Regions from separate parts of the Oceanobacillus iheyensis HTE831 genome, predicted to be linked through region 1. Evidence: a T-box and tRNA genes for the amino acid it is inferred to sense, from the RefSeq annotation. Region 1 holds a T-box; the other holds one or more tRNA genes.
The links. The T-box of region 1 lies ahead of thrS (threonine--tRNA ligase). A T-box ahead of a tRNA ligase gene usually reads a tRNA of that ligase, here a tRNA-Thr.
Positions count from the first base shown of each region.

Region 1 (9,075 bases):
GCTTTTTACGAGCCTCTTTTTCTTTTTTCTGTTGCTCGAAACGATATTTACCGTAGTCCATGATACGACATACTGGCGGTTTCGCATTTGGAGCAACTAGTACTAAGTCAAGATTTCTTGTTGTTGCAATATCTAATGCTTCCTGACGAGATTTTACTCCAAGCTGATCACCGTTTGAGTCGATAAGTCGTACTTCTCTAGCACGAATCTTTTCATTAACGTTCATATCCTTGCTAATAGCCAGCCACCTCCGAGTTTATTGTTACTGATCTATTTGACAAGCTTATTTTATGCAATTAAAAAAGTGTCGGTACATACACGCACCCACACATCTCCAAATACATTTAAATAAAAGGTTGGAACCAGTCAACTACCATAATCGGTGTCAATCAGGTGAGAAGCGGGTGCTTCTACTTGTCTTAGATCATTTTATTAACTTTTATAGCTTACCATATCCCGTCTATGACGTCAATACAGCTTCACTAACTTTTATACAACTGTTTTAGAATACCATGTCACGGTAATACTGTCAATCACTTATCCAAATTCCTTGAGATAGAACCAAACCGATCCGCTCTACCTCAAGGATTTCCTTCTAATCTTTCAGAAGTGTTTTTGTTACTTGTTGCTTCTTAATTTGTACTTTTGTTCGTTCTTCACTATTCTTATAATGGATAAAATAATTTCCTGGTGAGAGATCCGTAGCGACAAAGTAGCCATTAGCATCTGTTTCTACTGTTTTAATGATTTTACCATTTTTGCCACGTCGGATTAGAATTTCTACTGCAGACTGTTCATTAGTAAGCTGGCCTAATAAATGTCCTTGATTTTCCTGACGCCATGAAGGATCAGGTAACTCTGTCGGTGCTTCAAATGGTGGCTTACCTTCATTATGTTCAGTAGGTAGGTATAGTGAATCAATTAGTTCAGATTTAGGAAGACCATCATTACTCCAAATATTATATACATACGGGCTTACTCCTTCAGCCATATTACCATTAACAGATGGTGTTAACGCTCGATTAATTTGATTCATACTATCCGCTACTGTATTCAAATAGAGCGCTGGACCAATTATTATACCTCGATTTCTCGGTAAATCTTTTTGCCATTCAATCCATTGATCAAAACGTAAAGCCCTACGCGGGTCGGCATCACTATCATAATTCATAACGTACGCATAATCTAGATACCCCTCTTGAACCCATTCTTTCCAATTCTGATGTGCTCGCTGAACAGGATCCATATTCCACCAATGTGTATTACTTGGATTATGAAATCCCCATGATAATACAGCTGCCGATAACTCCACATCAGAATCCACTGTCAGAAGCTCCGTATATACACGTTTGATTAATGAATCGACTTGTTCTACTTTCCAAGCTATCCATTCTTGATCATTTACTGGCGGTCGATCAGTACGTCCTGTTTCCTCATGAAATCGTGCTAAAGAAGTAGCATTATATCCCTTCCCGTCTTCTGGATATCGAATGTAATCCAAATGGACTCCATCTACTTCATAATTTTTCGCAATATCATTCACCATGTCAACAACATGATTTCTTGCTTCAGGGTGACCAAGGTCAAGATAGGGCTGCCAGTATGGTACATTACCATTATAATCTTCCGTTGCCCAACTCTCTTCTTGAGCATCCGGACCGTGTAGATTCCAAATATGCGTTGGATCTGATGGAGCATCACCATAAACGCTATGCCACATTGGACCTACAACCACCCAAGCATGAACTTCGATTCCTTTTTCATGTGCTTTCGTTAGTAAATAACCTAAAGGATCAAATCCTTCTGGTACGGATGGGTCCTCTGTAAATGGTAAGACATCACTTTGGTAATATGCATCATGTCTTCTGCTAACTTGCGCAATAATTGTATTCATATTAGCTTTATGGACATCGTCAACTAGTTCATCAATCTCTTCTGGAGTTTTTAAGCCGGGTTCAAATGCTTGTACCCAAAAAGCTCGTATAAATGGATTTTCTTTTTGAAAAGAAGCTTCTGAGGTGGTAAAAGGTGTAAGTGTGAGGCTAGATATCACAATCAACATAACTATTACAATCGTTACTCCTTTTGTCCTTATTCGTTTCATGCTTTCTCTCCTCCTAAATTTTTAATTTAGTACCCTTACCACTTCACCTCCTCTAGAATAGTATCTATTTCTACCGCTCTAAAAGAGGTCTATTTCTTGGCTGGATGCGAGAGAAAACATCATTTCCTTATTAATTTTTAGTCTACTACTTCCTCCTATTGGAAAAAAGTGCCAAAAGTTGCTATTGAACTTCTATCATTGGGCACATTGTCCTTTCAAATAAGCTAATAGAGTATGAACTGGTGCGGAACTTTTGTTATCGAATGATAAAGCCCAACCTGAGCTCACAAAAAACCGAACTGTAGCGAAAATGAATAACATTTTGTTACAGTTCGGTTTTTATAATATTCCTTATCAATAACGCTTATTTAATCTTCTTATTATCTACTTCTTCTTTAATAAGATTTAAGAATTGATCAAATTCCAATGTCTCGGTATCTTGTTCTCCGTATCTACGATAATTAACACTGTTACTTTCCATTTCTTTGTCTCCTAATACTAGAGCAAATGGAACTTTTTGTGTCTGTGCTTCTCGAATTTTATATCCAATTTTCTCATCTCGTTCATCAAGTTCTACACGAACTCCTTGGTATCGAAGCTTTTCTTCAATATCCTTCGCATAATCCAAATGAGCTTGTAATGAAACTGGGATAATTTTTACTTGTACCGGTGCAAGCCAAGTTGGAAAAGCACCTTTATATTCTTCAATTAAGAAAGCAACAAATCGTTCCATTGTTGATACTACACCGCGATGGATAACTACTGGGCGATGTTGATTACCATCTTCTCCAATATATGTTAGATCAAATCGCTCTGGTAAATGGAAATCTAATTGGATTGTCGATAGGGTTTCGTCTTTGCCTAGAGCAGTTTTGACTTGTACATCTAATTTTGGACCATAAAATGCAGCTTCACCTTCTGCTTCTACATATTCTAAATTCATATCTTCCATTGTTTCTTTTAACATCGCTTGTGCTTTTTCCCACATCTCGTCATTATCAACATACTTTTCTTTATCCTCCGGATCACGATAAGATAATCGGAAATAGTAATCGTCTATACCAAAATCTTTATATACATGTTGTACTAATTCAACTACACGAATAAATTCTTCTTTTAACTGATCAGGACGAGCAAAAATATGTGCATCATTTAATGTCATTGCTCGTACACGTTGTAAGCCAGCTAACGCACCACTCATTTCATGTCGATGCATTGTTCCTAGCTCAGCGATTCGAACTGGCAGATTACGATAACTCCAGAGTTGATTTTTAAATACCATCATATGATGAGGACAATTCATTGGACGAAGTACCAGTTCTTCGTTATCCATCTCCATTGTTGGAAACATATCGTCCTGATAGTGATCCCAATGTCCACTTGTTTTATACAGTTCTACATTTCCCAGGACCGGAGTATAAACATGGCTATATCCTAATCTTTCTTCTAAATCAACAATATAGCGTTCTACATTACGACGAATCGTTGCTCCTTTTGGTAACCAAAGCGGTAAGCCTTGCCCAACTTTTTGTGATACTGTAAATATACCTAATTCTTTTCCTAATTTACGATGATCTCTTTCTTTTCTTTCTTCTAGTATTTGTAAATGTTCTTCTAATTGTCCTTTTTTCTCAAAAGCTGTGCCATAAATTCGTTGTAATTGTTTATTGTTACTATCTCCACGCCAATAAGCTCCAGAAATACTTAATAATTTAAATGCTTTAATTTTACTTGTAGAAGGGACATGAATCCCTCGGCATAAATCGAAAAACTCTCCTTGTTCATAAATCGTTACTTGTTCATTTTCCGGAATAGCGTCGATAAGTTCTAATTTTAAATCATCGCCAATATCGCTAAACATTTCTTGAGCTTTATTACGAGAAACTTCTACCCTTTTGATTTCTAAATTTTCATCAATAATACGCTTCATTTCTTTTTCAATTTTAGGTAAATCTTCTGGAGTTAATTTGTGCTCCATATCAATATCATAATAAAATCCTTCTTCTATGACAGGACCGACACCAAGTTTCACATCGTTAAACAAACGTTTTATAGCTTGAGCTAACAAATGTGCACTTGAATGACGTAACACTTCAAGGCCCTCATTATTTTTATATGTGATGATTTCAATGCTTCCACCAGATGATAATTCTCTTCGTAAATCTACAAGTTCACCATCAAGTTTGATAGCAAGTGCTTGTTTTTTTAAACCTGGTGATATTGATGCTGCTATTTCTTCACCCGTAGTTCCGACTGGAAATTGCTTCTCTGACCCATCTGGGAAAATAATCGATAAATCTGCCATGTTTCATTCTCCTTTTTCAAATAATTAAAAAACGCCCATCCCTTTGCACTATAGCAAAGGGACGAGCGTTGGTAACGTCGTGGTTCCACCCTAATTCCTATCCATATCTGGATAGCTTCATTATATCTTTAACGCAGAAATACGTTGCTGGTTACTAACTATTCACCAGCAAAGCTCCAAGGTGGTAATTACTTATCTCATAAAGGTAACTTTCAGCCAACGGATACCTTCTCTAGATTATGAATTATAAATAATCTTGTCCTTATCATCACGAATAATATACAGTTATTTATTCGTATTATAGACCTTTCAAATCAGAAAATCAAGCCTGCCTAATCATTTTTTAAATAGTAAGAAAAAGGAAAATTGCGGGTTGGTTCAAAATCGACCTTTTCTTGAAAGACATTAATAACCGTTAACGTCTTCGGTTCTGATGGATCATCTCCATAAATCTTAATTTTCTTTGGCCCCATAGCGATTAGCGGAGCAAGATTAAATTCATTATCATGTAGACCGACGACGTATAATGGTTCTTCACGCATTAGCATTCTTAGCTCTAAACGCGATAATTGTTTCCCATTATCATAATAAAATTGGAAGGTATCACCTTGCATAATATGAATAATCTCCATACCAACATCTTTCTTCTGTATGTAGGCACGTAACATATCAATAAATGCTTGATGATCTTCCTCCCGTCTAAACTCATCAATGGCATCTCCGACACTTCGTCTAATTTCATCTCGGAAAGGTAATAAACGAAAGTTCACTAATGAATCAAAATGAATTTCGGAATTAAATTCAATATTTTCTTCAAACAACTTGGTCAGTAAACCATGAATATCTTTATTATTACGTAGATGCTTACTATCCTCGTCCTCCCCTGTCAAAATCCAATTGGTTAGATCATGTATACGTTCGATTTCTTCTTGCTCCGTGTAATAATATTCATTAATCATTTTTCGAATCATATTACCTAAACGATGTGTTAATACTACATCTGCCATCGCATTACTTATTGTTTTGCGAAGATCTTCAGCAGGTAATATTTCATCAATCGTTAAATGATTTCCCCAATCTTCATTTGTTTTCCAATTCAATTCCATCTTCCTATTTCTACGAAAGACAGACTCACAAAAACTTACAACTTCTTTGTCTAATTCAAAAAATACCTCCACCAATACATATCACCCTCATCCACAACCGAACTGTTACATTATATGGACAACCATTTAAAAAAATGAATAAACTACTCAAACTAGCAAATGGTTTTATGAAAAAAGATATGGATGTATCAAAAAAACCTTTTATTGAACTTTATTAATAGAGTTCAATAAAAGGTTTTCTCAGCTTCGACGATTCGGCCCACTTAGCTTCACGTCTGTTGTAACTTGCTTAATCCGCTCAATGATTCTTCCTGCTTTCACTTGTTCTACGCCATTCCTAGTTGTAGATAATTCTTGCTCTAGTTGATCCAAGTCATAATTAGATGTAATAAAAACCGGCAAACCTTCCATCATACGGTACTGTAAAACGGAACCTAACACTTCATCTCGAAACCAAGCAGATTGCATCTCAGCGCCCATATCATCTAACATTAGTATATCTGCTTTTTTAAAGAAATCTACTTTTTCATTGAATGAATCATCTTTAAAAGAGGATTTAATTTCACGAACAAATTCCGGCATATATATTAATGAAATTGAGTACTCAAGCTTTTTAAGTTCATTAGCAATTGCACCTAAAAGATAAGTCTTTCCAACACCAAATGAACCATATAGATAGAGTCCTTTTTTTGGTAATTCTTGCTTGGAAGCTTCTAAAAAATCAAGAACTTTTCCTAGAGCATTCGATCGGTGCTCGTCTTGAATAACATCAGATATTCTTGCTTGAAGAATTTCTTTCGGCATATAAAGACTTTGAATAAGTTTTTGTTGCTGTTCATTTTGCTCTTCTTCAAGTCTTTTATGGCATTTTTCATAACTTAACCGAATATCATTATTGTCAGCTTCCAACACAGGAGAATATCCTTGTATCATATTCTGACATCCTCCAAGCGATTTACAACGGTCACATTGCTTGGATTGAGACTTATATTCATATAATTTTATTAAATGTTTATCGATAATTTCACTTGTTAACTCTGGGTGATTAGCTAAAAAATGCTTAATGGATGGGTCGTCTAATACTTCTTTCCTGATATTCTGATAACTCGTTTGGAAGTTTTTGTTTTTCTTCATCCATGCTTTCAATTCTGATTGTATCGGCTTCACACTTAACCACCCTTATACATCTTGATTAATTTTCATTTAAATATTGTTTTAATCTAGATGCTATTTTTTCTTGATCTTCCATCGAAGTGTCCGGTTTTTCAGAAGTTACTTGTGATTTGTTTTTCCGTTCTTTAAACCAATCAGGGATAACTTCCTTCGTTGTATTCTGACGTCTGGTATAATTATTCTTCTTAACTTTAGATTGAACATTCTGTTGTTCCTGCCTAGCAAAGTTCATTGCATCACTTGCTGTTTGAAGGTTTAGCCGTGACCAATGACTAGCTATTTTTTCTAAATATGCTTTGGAAAGTTTCATATTAGATTGTAATAATACATAATGAATAAGCACATTCATTACTGGTGCAGGTAAATCTTGTTTTGTCATGACAGTCTCTATTACTTTAATATCTTGGTCTGACGCATCATTACCTCTTGATAAGTCTTTCAATAATTGAGTCGGTGATATTCTTTCTAATTCATAAATTAATTGTTCCTTCTTGGTTTTCGGTTTAGTTACTTCATACTTCTTAACTTCTTGATTATTTTTTTCAGACAGCCGGACAGATTGTTGATTATTGTTTGAACGAAATATATCATGACATGCTGCTTTGAACTCTTTTTGATTAAATTGATAATCTTCATTGATAGCATATTGACAAGCACGTTCAATCTCATGACTGTCCAAATTATACAGCACTTTCATTTGGTAAATGAGACGCTTAGTATCCATAGTTAAAACTTGATTAACAGGTATCATACGCTTGTGTAACATTTGTTCTATCCAACTAAAGTCCATTGGAACTTCATAATTTACTGAGTTATGTTGGTAGTTATAATTTTCTACATTAGCTACTTTTTCTGTAGGAGTTACTGTTTGAAAAACATCGCTAAAGTCGACGGTAATATTTTCTCCATATTCGAGATTTTTAGGAACATAATGAGAAAATAACATATCAAACTTTTGATCTCCAATATGATGTAATAACAATTGCGATAGCATGTCATCTTTAAAGAAATCGGTTGGAGCATACGGACGTAACAATTCATATGTATAAAAATCACGATTTTCTTCTTTATTTTTATAAGTTTTTAGTAAACCTATCCCCTCTAATTTTAAACGAGATCGGTAAATTTCATCCAATGAAAGATTAAGGTAATTCATTAGTGTGTGATGTGTCTGTGGGGATCCACCAGCATGTATACTTGAATCGTGCAATAGGGTATGATATAGAGAAACAGCATAAATGCCTATTAATGGTTGATATAAATGAGTAAGCGAAACGGCGTAATCCACAGGTAAATGTTCTTTTTTCATTACATAGTACCCATCAATAGGTAGAATCTTCCCAATAAAATTCATATAAATCACACACCCTTTCTACTCTTTCATTTATCTTTCATCGATTTATCCGTATTAATTATATCTTTTAATTCATCTAAGAACACAGTTATATCTTTAAATTGGCGATATACAGATGCAAAGCGAACATACGAAACTTCATCTACTTTCGATAAAAGTTCCATTACCATTTCACCGATAGAATTACTTGAAACTTCTGGATTACCTGCATTTCGTAATTTTTTTTCTACTTCTAGCGCTATACTTTCTATGGTTTCTAAAGCAACTGGTCTTTTTTCACATGCCCGTATAAGACCGCGCATTAGCTTTTCTCGCGAAAACTCTTGACGAACACCATCTTTCTTTACCACAATTAAAGGAACTTCTTCAATTCGTTCAAAAGTAGTAAACCGGAATCCACACCGTTCACATTCCCTACGTCGTCTGATTGCTCTTCCTTCTTCTATCGGTCGAGAGTCTAACACTTTAGTATTCTTATTTTGACAATTGGAACATCGCATCATTGTTCAACCCCATTCTCTAATGTTCCGAAATTAGCTGAAGTTCTTTATTTATATGTTCATATAATTCTTGAATAACTTTAGAACTATGTCCAAAATCTAGCTGTAGCAAACTTTCTGTGGTCACAGAAAAATCAATAGCAGTATGATAAGGTCGTACCATAATAATGGTTGCAACGATAAAGACACGCTTGTCTTTTTTTGTTGTTGCACTAATCTCCCCATGTTCTTTAGAAACAGCATTGATAGAATATGTATCTTTTGATGCAAAATAGGATTCAATAACTTTCATTACGGAATCTTTGCTTGATTTATAGTAATGGGTCTGCAATTTTTTATCCACATGACGATCTTTTGTTTCTGCATGATTACTAAAGAAATTCCTTATCTTATAGCCGATTGACATTTGGAAACACACCTCAAACGTTCGTAGAATTAGTATTATTATTCTATTATTTTAACATGTTTTTAACAAATGCTCTAGTTAAATAAGATAGACTACTGTTTATAAAGTTACAAAATAAAATTTTAAC
Region 1 covers NC_004193.1:2,182,945-2,192,019, forward strand. Annotated here, with positions in the region: gene infC (translation initiation factor IF-3) at 1-226, opposite strand, end outside; ribosomal protein L20 leader region at 293-422, opposite strand; gene OB_RS11075 (glycoside hydrolase family 10 protein) at 596-2,104, opposite strand; gene thrS (threonine--tRNA ligase) at 2,469-4,409, opposite strand; T-box leader at 4,464-4,687, opposite strand; gene ytxC (putative sporulation protein YtxC) at 4,742-5,587, opposite strand; gene dnaI (primosomal protein DnaI) at 5,756-6,682, opposite strand; gene OB_RS11095 (replication initiation and membrane attachment family protein) at 6,708-8,042, opposite strand; gene nrdR (transcriptional regulator NrdR) at 8,069-8,542, opposite strand; gene OB_RS11105 (hypothetical protein) at 8,562-8,948, opposite strand.

Region 2 (9,075 bases), 1.7 Mb from region 1:
AATTGCGATAGCAGCATCCACAGCATTACCACCTTGTTCCATTACTTTCATCCCAACCTCCGTTGCAATCGAACTGTCAGACGACACGCCATATGAACCGTTCTCCTCTGAAGTCGAATTATGAAGAATGAAATCATCATCATCTGTAGATTGGCCTTCATTTTCATTTCCCGTGTTTATAACACCAATGATTATAATAGATACTAATAACACTAAACCGAAAGTAATCATGTAAAAACGTTTATGTTCTAAGAAACGTTCTTTCTTTTGCATTTATATCACACTAACGATAAGAGAAAGACAACCGAAGTTATAATTAATCCCATAACTGTATCCATACTTGTTCTTTTCTTATGCATTTTAGTTGTTCTTAAAACCCATTCTTTTAGTGTCAGTCCTGACTTTTGTTTCTTTTTTGGTTTGTCTAAAATAGCTTCCATTTCATTTTCCTCCTTAAATATAGTTTGTTAATACAACTGTTCCTAAGGTAAATCCACTAAGCAATACTGTACTTCCAACTGTTGGTATGACTCCTTGCTTTTCTATTGTATTTGCAATTAATCCAGGAACGATAATCCCTATAGCAACCAACCCACCTACTGCTTCAGGAATTGCATAACCGGGTAGACCAAAATCGAAAATTGCTTTCATTATGATTCCCATGATAATCATAGCTGTAAATTTTCTTCTTCCGTATAGAATCGTAAATTTCCCAATTACTTTCATAACTATTAAATAGGTCAAAAAAGCAATCATAAATGTAACAACAATACTCACAGGGGCGTTAACCATCATGGCAATATAACCCGGAACAATTAATCCAGCTGGAATAATTCCTGTCCTTTCTGTATAAAACAAGCTCAGAATTACTCCGGCAGCTATAGCTAAATAAACATCTCCCGTATCAAATACAAACATTTTTCAATTCCTTTCTCTAAGCAGATTCTTTTACGATTTTCATTTGTTCTAGACGAGTTACTAATTCATCAGCCCCGCCATGGATATTTCCAATACCATAGATCGTCTTGTCTGATAAGTATGGCTGAAGTACCCGTACAATTTCTTCGGTGCTTGTCTTTTCTAGATCTAAAAGGTTCTTAACAGGAAATGTTCCTTTTTTATACTCCTCTACAATAAGTCCCGTACTATCCCCCATTACAACTAATGTTTCTGCCTGTATATTTGGTAGCACTTGTTTGATAAATTGTTCCGTACGATTTAAACGATCCGAGCGGGTATTCATGATAACAACGGGATCATCTGTAGGATAACTTAGTTGCTTCACACGCTCCCAAATATTGAGTGTAGACATTGGATCGTTCGCACTAAATCCATTTACTAAGAAACTAGGTTTATTCTTATCACCTATTGGAATAATCTGCATAGCACCTGGATCTGGCCATGCCTTTAACATTCCTCTATAAGCCGTTTCATGATCAATACCAAGAACATCTGCCACAGCAATTGCTAATGCTGCGTTTTCTGGGAATACCATATACTCAAATTTTTTAAGAAAATCCTCCGAGATAATAGATGTATCACATACATGCACCTTTGTATTTCGTTGTTTGGCCATCTGTCTAAAGTGAGGTACATAGGGACTATCATTGATAATTAAATCACCATTATGAGGGATTGCCTCAGAAAATGAGTCTGCAACTTCTTTTAATGTCGGTCCTAATACGTCCATATGATCTTCTAAAACATTTACAATTAACCCGATGTTTGCTTGTAATATTTTATCTTGAAAAACGATTTGATAATCAGGTTTAACTGCCATACACTCACTTACTAATGCATCAGCTTTTAAATCCGAAGCTTTAGAAATGACTTTTCTTTGTTCACCGATATTTGGACCTTCTAGTCTTCTCTGAATAGGGGCCTCTTGGGAATCGAACCAGTACAGCATCCTGGCATCAGTTCCTGTCGTTTTGCCAACAGTATGATAACCTGCTTCTTGTAGAACCCCTGTTATTAGTCTAGTAACAGTAGATTTACCTCTAATTCCATTTACATTAATACGGACCGGTATACTTGCAACATTTTTATCATTAATCATTTTATCTTTGACTCCAAAGAAAATAGCTAATGAAGCTAATAGCAAAATGATTAAAAATTCTTCTAGCATGTTTTCACCTCTATATCATTTTAAATTGTTTTCTTTTGTCCTCCACTCCGGCTCTTTTTCTAAACAAAGTTGATATAAGCACCTTTTAAAAACGCCATTTTCCAATAATGACAATTACACTTAATGTTCTGTAATGCTTGATTAAGATTGAAATCGTTTGGAACTCTTTTCGTTTCAATTTAGGTACCTACCACTCCTTTTTTTTAATCTAATCGCTAATTAGCTGACCACTTGATATCTTGCACCTACACTATAACCGGCATATAACGACACGGAAATAGTATTTACGACTCAATTTCCATATTTTTTCCAAATATAGTATTTTATGTTTACAGACAAAGATTTCATTAGGATACTTTTCGATCATATAAATAATAAATTATAACTATTTTTAACCCAATATCTAATTTTTCTGTCAAATAAAATGGTAAAAAATTTTATTTTAACGAATAGGACAGAAGCCTCGAATAAAATAATTACTCATGAATAAACTCCTCGAAATTAATAAAACTAAAACAGAAATTTAACTTAAAATTAACTTAATATTTTTCTGAAAAAACGGTAATATTATCGATATTCATCTTCATTCTTTAACATAAGAGCTAATTTAAAAAATTCGAAAGTTCACTAGTTTGATTTTCAATGCATAAGAAGACTATTTAACATGTATTACGCGTGAAATTTCTATATGAATTGTAGTAGAGGAAGCTGATGTTTGATGGGCGTACAACTCACGAAGTAAGTACTTAGGAAATCCAAAAAATATATATAGAGATACAGAAGAAATCCGTAGCTTAGTAAGAGAAGGATTTGATGAAGAAAATCCAAATGCATATAAATGAATTGAAATTTGTTCATTAATGGAAGATACCTGATGAACGTGGGTGGTTTTTATGCCATAACACAGAGAGCTAATTACATTAGAGCACAAAAAAACGCTCTATCCTATACAGGACAAGCGTTTATCTAAAGAGCTTCCAAGCGGACTTGAACCGCTGACCCCTTCCTTACCATGGAAGTGCTCTACCGAACTGAGCTATGGAAGCATATGGCTCCACAGGTAGGATTCGAACCTACGACCGATCGGTTAACAGCCGATTGCTCTACCACTGAGCTACTGTGGAATATATAAAATAATAATTGGATAGCAAAAATCAGCCTGGCGGCGTCCTACTCTTGCAGGGGCAAAGCCCCAACTACCATCGGCGCTGAAGAGCTTAACTTCTGTGTTCGGCATGGGAACAGGTGTGGCCTCTTCGCTATCGCTACCAGACTAATTGGTCTGTTTGTTATTTAGGTTTGTACCCTAAAAACTAAATAAGAGTAACTTGACATCAATATAAGAACTTAGATAAGTCCTCGATCAATTAGTATCCGTCAGCTGCACGTGTCGCCACGCTTCCACCTCGGACCTATCAACCTCATCGTCTCTGAGGGATCTTACTCACTCGAAGTGATGGGAAGTTTCATCTTGAGGGGGGCTTCATGCTTAGATGCTTTCAGCACTTATCCTTACCACACGTAGCTACCCAGCCATGCTCCTGGCGGAACAACTGGTACACCAGCGGTGTGTCCATCCCGGTCCTCTCGTACTAAGGACAGCTCCTCTCAAACTTCCAACGCCCACGACGGATAGGGACCGAACTGTCTCACGACGTTCTGAACCCAGCTCGCGTACCGCTTTAATGGGCGAACAGCCCAACCCTTGGGACCGACTACAGCCCCAGGATGCGATGAGCCGACATCGAGGTGCCAAACCTCCCCGTCGATGTGAACTCTTGGGGGAGATAAGCCTGTTATCCCCGGGGTAGCTTTTATCCGTTGAGCGATGGCCCTTCCATGCGGAACCACCGGATCACTAAGCCCGACTTTCGTCCCTGCTCGACTTGTAGGTCTCGCAGTCAAGCTCCCTTCTGCCTTTACACTCTACGAATGATTTCCAACCATTCTGAGGGAACCTTTGGGCGCCTCCGTTACTCTTTGGGAGGCGACCGCCCCAGTCAAACTGCCCGCCTGACACTGTCTCCGAACCGGATCACGGTCCTGGGTTAGAATGTTCATACAGCGAGGGTGGTATCCCACGGGTGCCTCCACGTAAGCTAGCGCTCACGCTTCAAAGGCTCCCACCTATCCTGTACAAGCTGCACAAACATTCAATATCAGGCTACAGTAAAGCTCCACGGGGTCTTTCCGTCCTGTCGCGGGTAATGCGCATCTTCACGCATAGTATAATTTCACCGGGTCTCTCGTTGAGACAGTGCCCAAGTCGTTGCACCTTTCGTGCGGGTCGGAACTTACCCGACAAGGAATTTCGCTACCTTAGGACCGTTATAGTTACGGCCGCCGTTTACTGGGGCTTCGGTTCAAAGCTTCGCTCCAAAGAGCTAACTCGTCCCCTTAACCTTCCAGCACCGGGCAGGTGTCAGCCCCTATACTTCGCCTTTCGGCTTCGCAGAGACCTGTGTTTTTGCTAAACAGTCGCTTGGGCCTATTCACTGCGGCTCCTCCTATGAAGGAGCACCCCTTCTCCCGAAGTTACGGGGTCATTTTGCCGAGTTCCTTAACGAGAGTTCTCCCGCTCACCTTAGGATTCTCTCCTCGCCTACCTGTGTCGGTTTGCGGTACGGGCACCTATGATCTAACTAGAGGCTTTTCTTGGCAGTGTGAAATCCGGAACTTCGGTACTCAATTTCCCTCCCCATCACAGCTTGAAATTGCCAGACGGATTTGCCTATCTGACTTTCTCACTGCTTGGGCGCACACGTCCATCGGTGCGCATTCCTTATCCTACTGCGTCCCCCCATCGCTCAAACAATCATGAGGTGGTACAGGAATATCTACCTGTTGTCCATCGCCTACGCCTATCGGCCTCGGCTTAGGTCCCGACTAACCCTGAGAGGACGAGCCTTCCTCAGGAAACCTTAGGCATTCGGTGAAAGAGATTCTCACTCTTTTTTCGCTACTCATACCGGCATTCTCACTTCTAAGCGCTCCACCAGTCCTCACGGTCTGACTTCGCAGCACTTAGAACGCTCTCCTACCATTGTTCGTAAGAACAATCCGCAGCTTCGGTGATACGTTTAGCCCCGGTACATTTTCGGCGCAGAGTCACTCGACCAGTGAGCTATTACGCACTCTTTAAATGGTGGCTGCTTCTAAGCCAACATCCTGGTTGTCTGGGCAACTCCACATCCTTTTCCACTTAACGTATACTTTGGGACCTTAGCTGGCGGTCTGGGCTGTTTCCCTTTCGACTATGAACCTTATCACCCATAGTCTGACTCCCAAGTTTAAGTAACTGGCATTCGGAGTTTGACTGAATTCGGTAACCCGGTAGGGGCCCCTAGTCCAATCAGTGCTCTACCTCCAGTACTCATCATCTTGAGGCTAGCCCTAAAGCTATTTCGGAGAGAACCAGCTATCTCCGTGTTCGATTGGCATTTCACCCCTACCCACACCTCATCCCCGCATTTTTCAACATACGTGGGTTCGGGCCTCCAGTCAGTGTTACCTGACCTTCACCCTGGACATGGGTAGATCACACGGTTTCGGGTCTACGACCACATACTATATTCGCCCTATTCAGACTCGCTTTCGCTGCGGCTCCGTGTCTTCCACTTAACCTTGCATGGGATCGTAACTCGCCGGTCCATTCTACAAAAGGTACGCCGTCACCCATTAACGGGCTTCGACTACTTGTAGGCACACGGTTTCAGGTTCTATTTCACTCCCCTTCCGGGGTGCTTTTCACCTTTCCCTCACGGTACTGGTTCACTATCGGTCACTAGGGAGTATTTAGCCTTGGGAGATGGTCCTCCCGGATTCCGACGGAATTCCACGTGTTCCGCCGTACTCAGGATACACTCCGGAGGAAATTCCTTTTCAATTACAGGGCTGTTACCTTCTTTGGCTGACCTTTCCAGATCGATTCATTTAAAGAATTTCTTTGTAACTCCAAAGGAGTGTCCTACAACCCCAGAAAGCAAGCTTTCTGGTTTGGGCTCTTTCCGTTTCGCTCGCCGCTACTCAGGAAATCGAGGTTTCTTTCTCTTCCTCCAGGTACTGAGATGTTTCAGTTCCCCGGGTCTGCTCCCTATACCCTATGTATTGAGGTATAGGTACTGCTCCATTACGAACAGTGGGTTTCCCCATTCGGAAATCCCCGGATCAAAGTTTACTTACAACTCCCCGAGGCATATCGGTGTTAGTCCCGTCCTTCGTCAGCTCCTAGTGCCAAGGCATCCACCGTGCGCCCTTATTCACTTAACTAAGTTGTTTCAGTAAATAAGCGTGCTAATTTAATAGCCTTGTTTCAATCCAGCTTCAGCTCCTATTAAAAATAGTTGCTTCAGCCTTCTGTTTTTTTGATGTCGTTGTTACTCTTATTTAGTTTTCAAGGTACAAAAATGGAGCCTAGCGGGATCGAACCGCTGACCTCCTGCGTGCAAGGCAGGCGCTCTCCCAGCTGAGCTAAGGCCCCATATATCTATTGTATTAGATGGTGGGCCTGAGTGGACTCGAACCACCGACCTCACGCTTATCAGGCGTGCGCTCTAACCAGCTGAGCTACAGGCCCATCTCACTTATAATATTTAAAGAGAATTGCTCTCTCAAAACTGAACCAAACAACCAAGTACGATTCCGTTAATAGTCTAGTTCCGGCGCCTATCGACTAGCAAATTTCGAATTCCATCCTACGATAAGTCAACATCGAATCACATTCGTGTTTCCTTTATCTCGTCTGGAGTTCTCCAATCTGTACGTCGATAAGCAAGGCGCCTGCACTTCCTATATATATCCTTAGAAAGGAGGTGATCCAGCCGCACCTTCCGATACGGCTACCTTGTTACGACTTCACCCCAATCATTAGTCCCACCTTCGGCGGCTGGCTCCTTACGGTTACCTCACCGACTTCGGGTGTTACCAACTCTCGTGGTGTGACGGGCGGTGTGTACAAGGCCCGGGAACGTATTCACCGCGGCATGCTGATCCGCGATTACTAGCGATTCCGGCTTCATGTAGGCGAGTTGCAGCCTACAATCCGAACTGAGAATGGTTTTGTGGGATTTGCTTGACCTCGCGGGTTCGCTTCCCTTTGTTCCATCCATTGTAGCACGTGTGTAGCCCAGGTCATAAGGGGCATGATGATTTGACGTCATCCCCACCTTCCTCCGGTTTGTCACCGGCAGTCACCTTAGAGTGCCCAACTTAATGCTGGCAACTAAGATCAAGGGTTGCGCTCGTTGCGGGACTTAACCCAACATCTCACGACACGAGCTGACGACAACCATGCACCACCTGTCACTCTGTCCCCGAAGGGAAAACTCTATCTCTAGAGTGTTCAGAGGATGTCAAGACCTGGTAAGGTTCTTCGCGTTGCTTCGAATTAAACCACATGCTCCACCGCTTGTGCGGGCCCCCGTCAATTCTTTTGAGTTTCAGCCTTGCGGCCGTACTCCCCAGGCGGAGTGCTTAATGCGTTAACTTCAGCACTAAGGGGCGGAAACCCCCTAACACCTAGCACTCATCGTTTACGGCGTGGACTACCAGGGTATCTAATCCTGTTCGCTCCCCACGCTTTCGCTCCTCAGCGTCAGTTACAGACCAGAGAGTCGCCTTCGCCACTGGTGTTCCTCCACATCTCTACGCATTTCACCGCTACACGTGGAATTCCACTCTCCTCTTCTGCACTCAAGTTCCCCAGTTTCCAATGCACGTTTACGGTTGAGCCGTAAGATTTCACATCAGACTTAAAGAACCGCCTGCGAGCGCTTTACGCCCAATAATTCCGGACAACGCTTGCCACCTACGTATTACCGCGGCTGCTGGCACGTAGTTAGCCGTGGCTTTCTGGTTAGGTACCGTCAAGGTACTATCAGTTACTATAGTACTTGTTCTTCCCTAACAACAGAGTTTTACGATCCGAAAACCTTCATCACTCACGCGGCGTTGCTCCGTCAGACTTTCGTCCATTGCGGAAGATTCCCTACTGCTGCCTCCCGTAGGAGTCTGGGCCGTGTCTCAGTCCCAGTGTGGCCGATCACCCTCTCAGGTCGGCTACGCATCGTCGCCTTGGTAAGCCGTTACCTTACCAACTAGCTAATGCGCCGCAGGCCCATCTGTAAGTGACAGCAAAAGCCGCCTTTCAACTTCTCATCAGGAGATAAAAAGTGTTATCCGGTATTAGCTCGCGTTTCCACGAGTTATCCCAGTCTTACAGGCAGGTTGCCTACGTGTTACTCACCCGTCCGCCGCTCATTCCATTATCGTCAACTCCGAAGAGAATCAAATAATTTCATGCGCTCGACTTGCATGTATTAGGCACGCCGCCAGCGTTCGTCCTGAGCCAAGATCAAACTCTCCATAAAAGTTGTGTTTCTTGTGCTTCAGAAGTCAACTTCTGACTTCATTTCTTTTAAGAAAAACGAGGTGTTTTTCTTCTTTCGTACTGGTTGTTTTGTTCAGTTTTCAAAGAGCAATTTCGTTGTTTGTCGTTTTTTGCGACAAGATATAATTTATCATGTTATCCGTTTGATGTCAACACTTTTTTAAAATCTTTTTTAAAAGATGTTTGTTTTGTGTGTCTTGCAATATGTTTCATCAAGCGACAAAAATTAATATACCATAATCCTTTTTATTGAGCAATAGTTTTTAAACAAAAAATTAAATTTCGGTAAAAAACCTTTTGTAGTAACTTCATAAATTACTACAAAAGGTTGCTTAACTCAGATATTCCCTTTTCTTTTAGGGATATACTTCATACACTCTTGTTCACTCGCCACTCTACGAAGTAATTGAAATAACAATCGATATCTTTCTCGCATTGCGCTTTTTACCATTTGATCAATTCGATTATCATCTAGATCTAATAAGATTTCTTCAAGCTCTCGTTTTATTAGATACTCCATTTCTTTCTGTTCCATCTCATTTACTAATAGTCCAATCAT
Region 2 covers NC_004193.1:213,796-222,870, reverse strand. Annotated here, with positions in the region: gene ggt (gamma-glutamyltransferase) at 1-273, opposite strand, end outside; gene OB_RS18350 (hypothetical protein) at 279-440, opposite strand; gene pgsC (poly-gamma-glutamate biosynthesis protein PgsC) at 454-918, opposite strand; gene pgsB (poly-gamma-glutamate synthase PgsB) at 935-2,128, opposite strand; tRNA gene OB_RS01195 (tRNA-Thr) at 3,101-3,174, opposite strand; tRNA gene OB_RS01190 (tRNA-Asn) at 3,178-3,252, opposite strand; rRNA gene rrf (5S ribosomal RNA) at 3,286-3,401, opposite strand; rRNA gene OB_RS01180 (23S ribosomal RNA) at 3,476-6,397, opposite strand; tRNA gene OB_RS01175 (tRNA-Ala) at 6,536-6,608, opposite strand; tRNA gene OB_RS01170 (tRNA-Ile) at 6,628-6,704, opposite strand; rRNA gene OB_RS01165 (16S ribosomal RNA) at 6,933-8,496, opposite strand; gene OB_RS01160 (hypothetical protein) at 8,854-9,075, opposite strand.
Region 2: it has a tRNA-Thr gene. The T-box ahead of thrS (threonine--tRNA ligase) is inferred to sense a tRNA for this amino acid. The anticodon was not compared.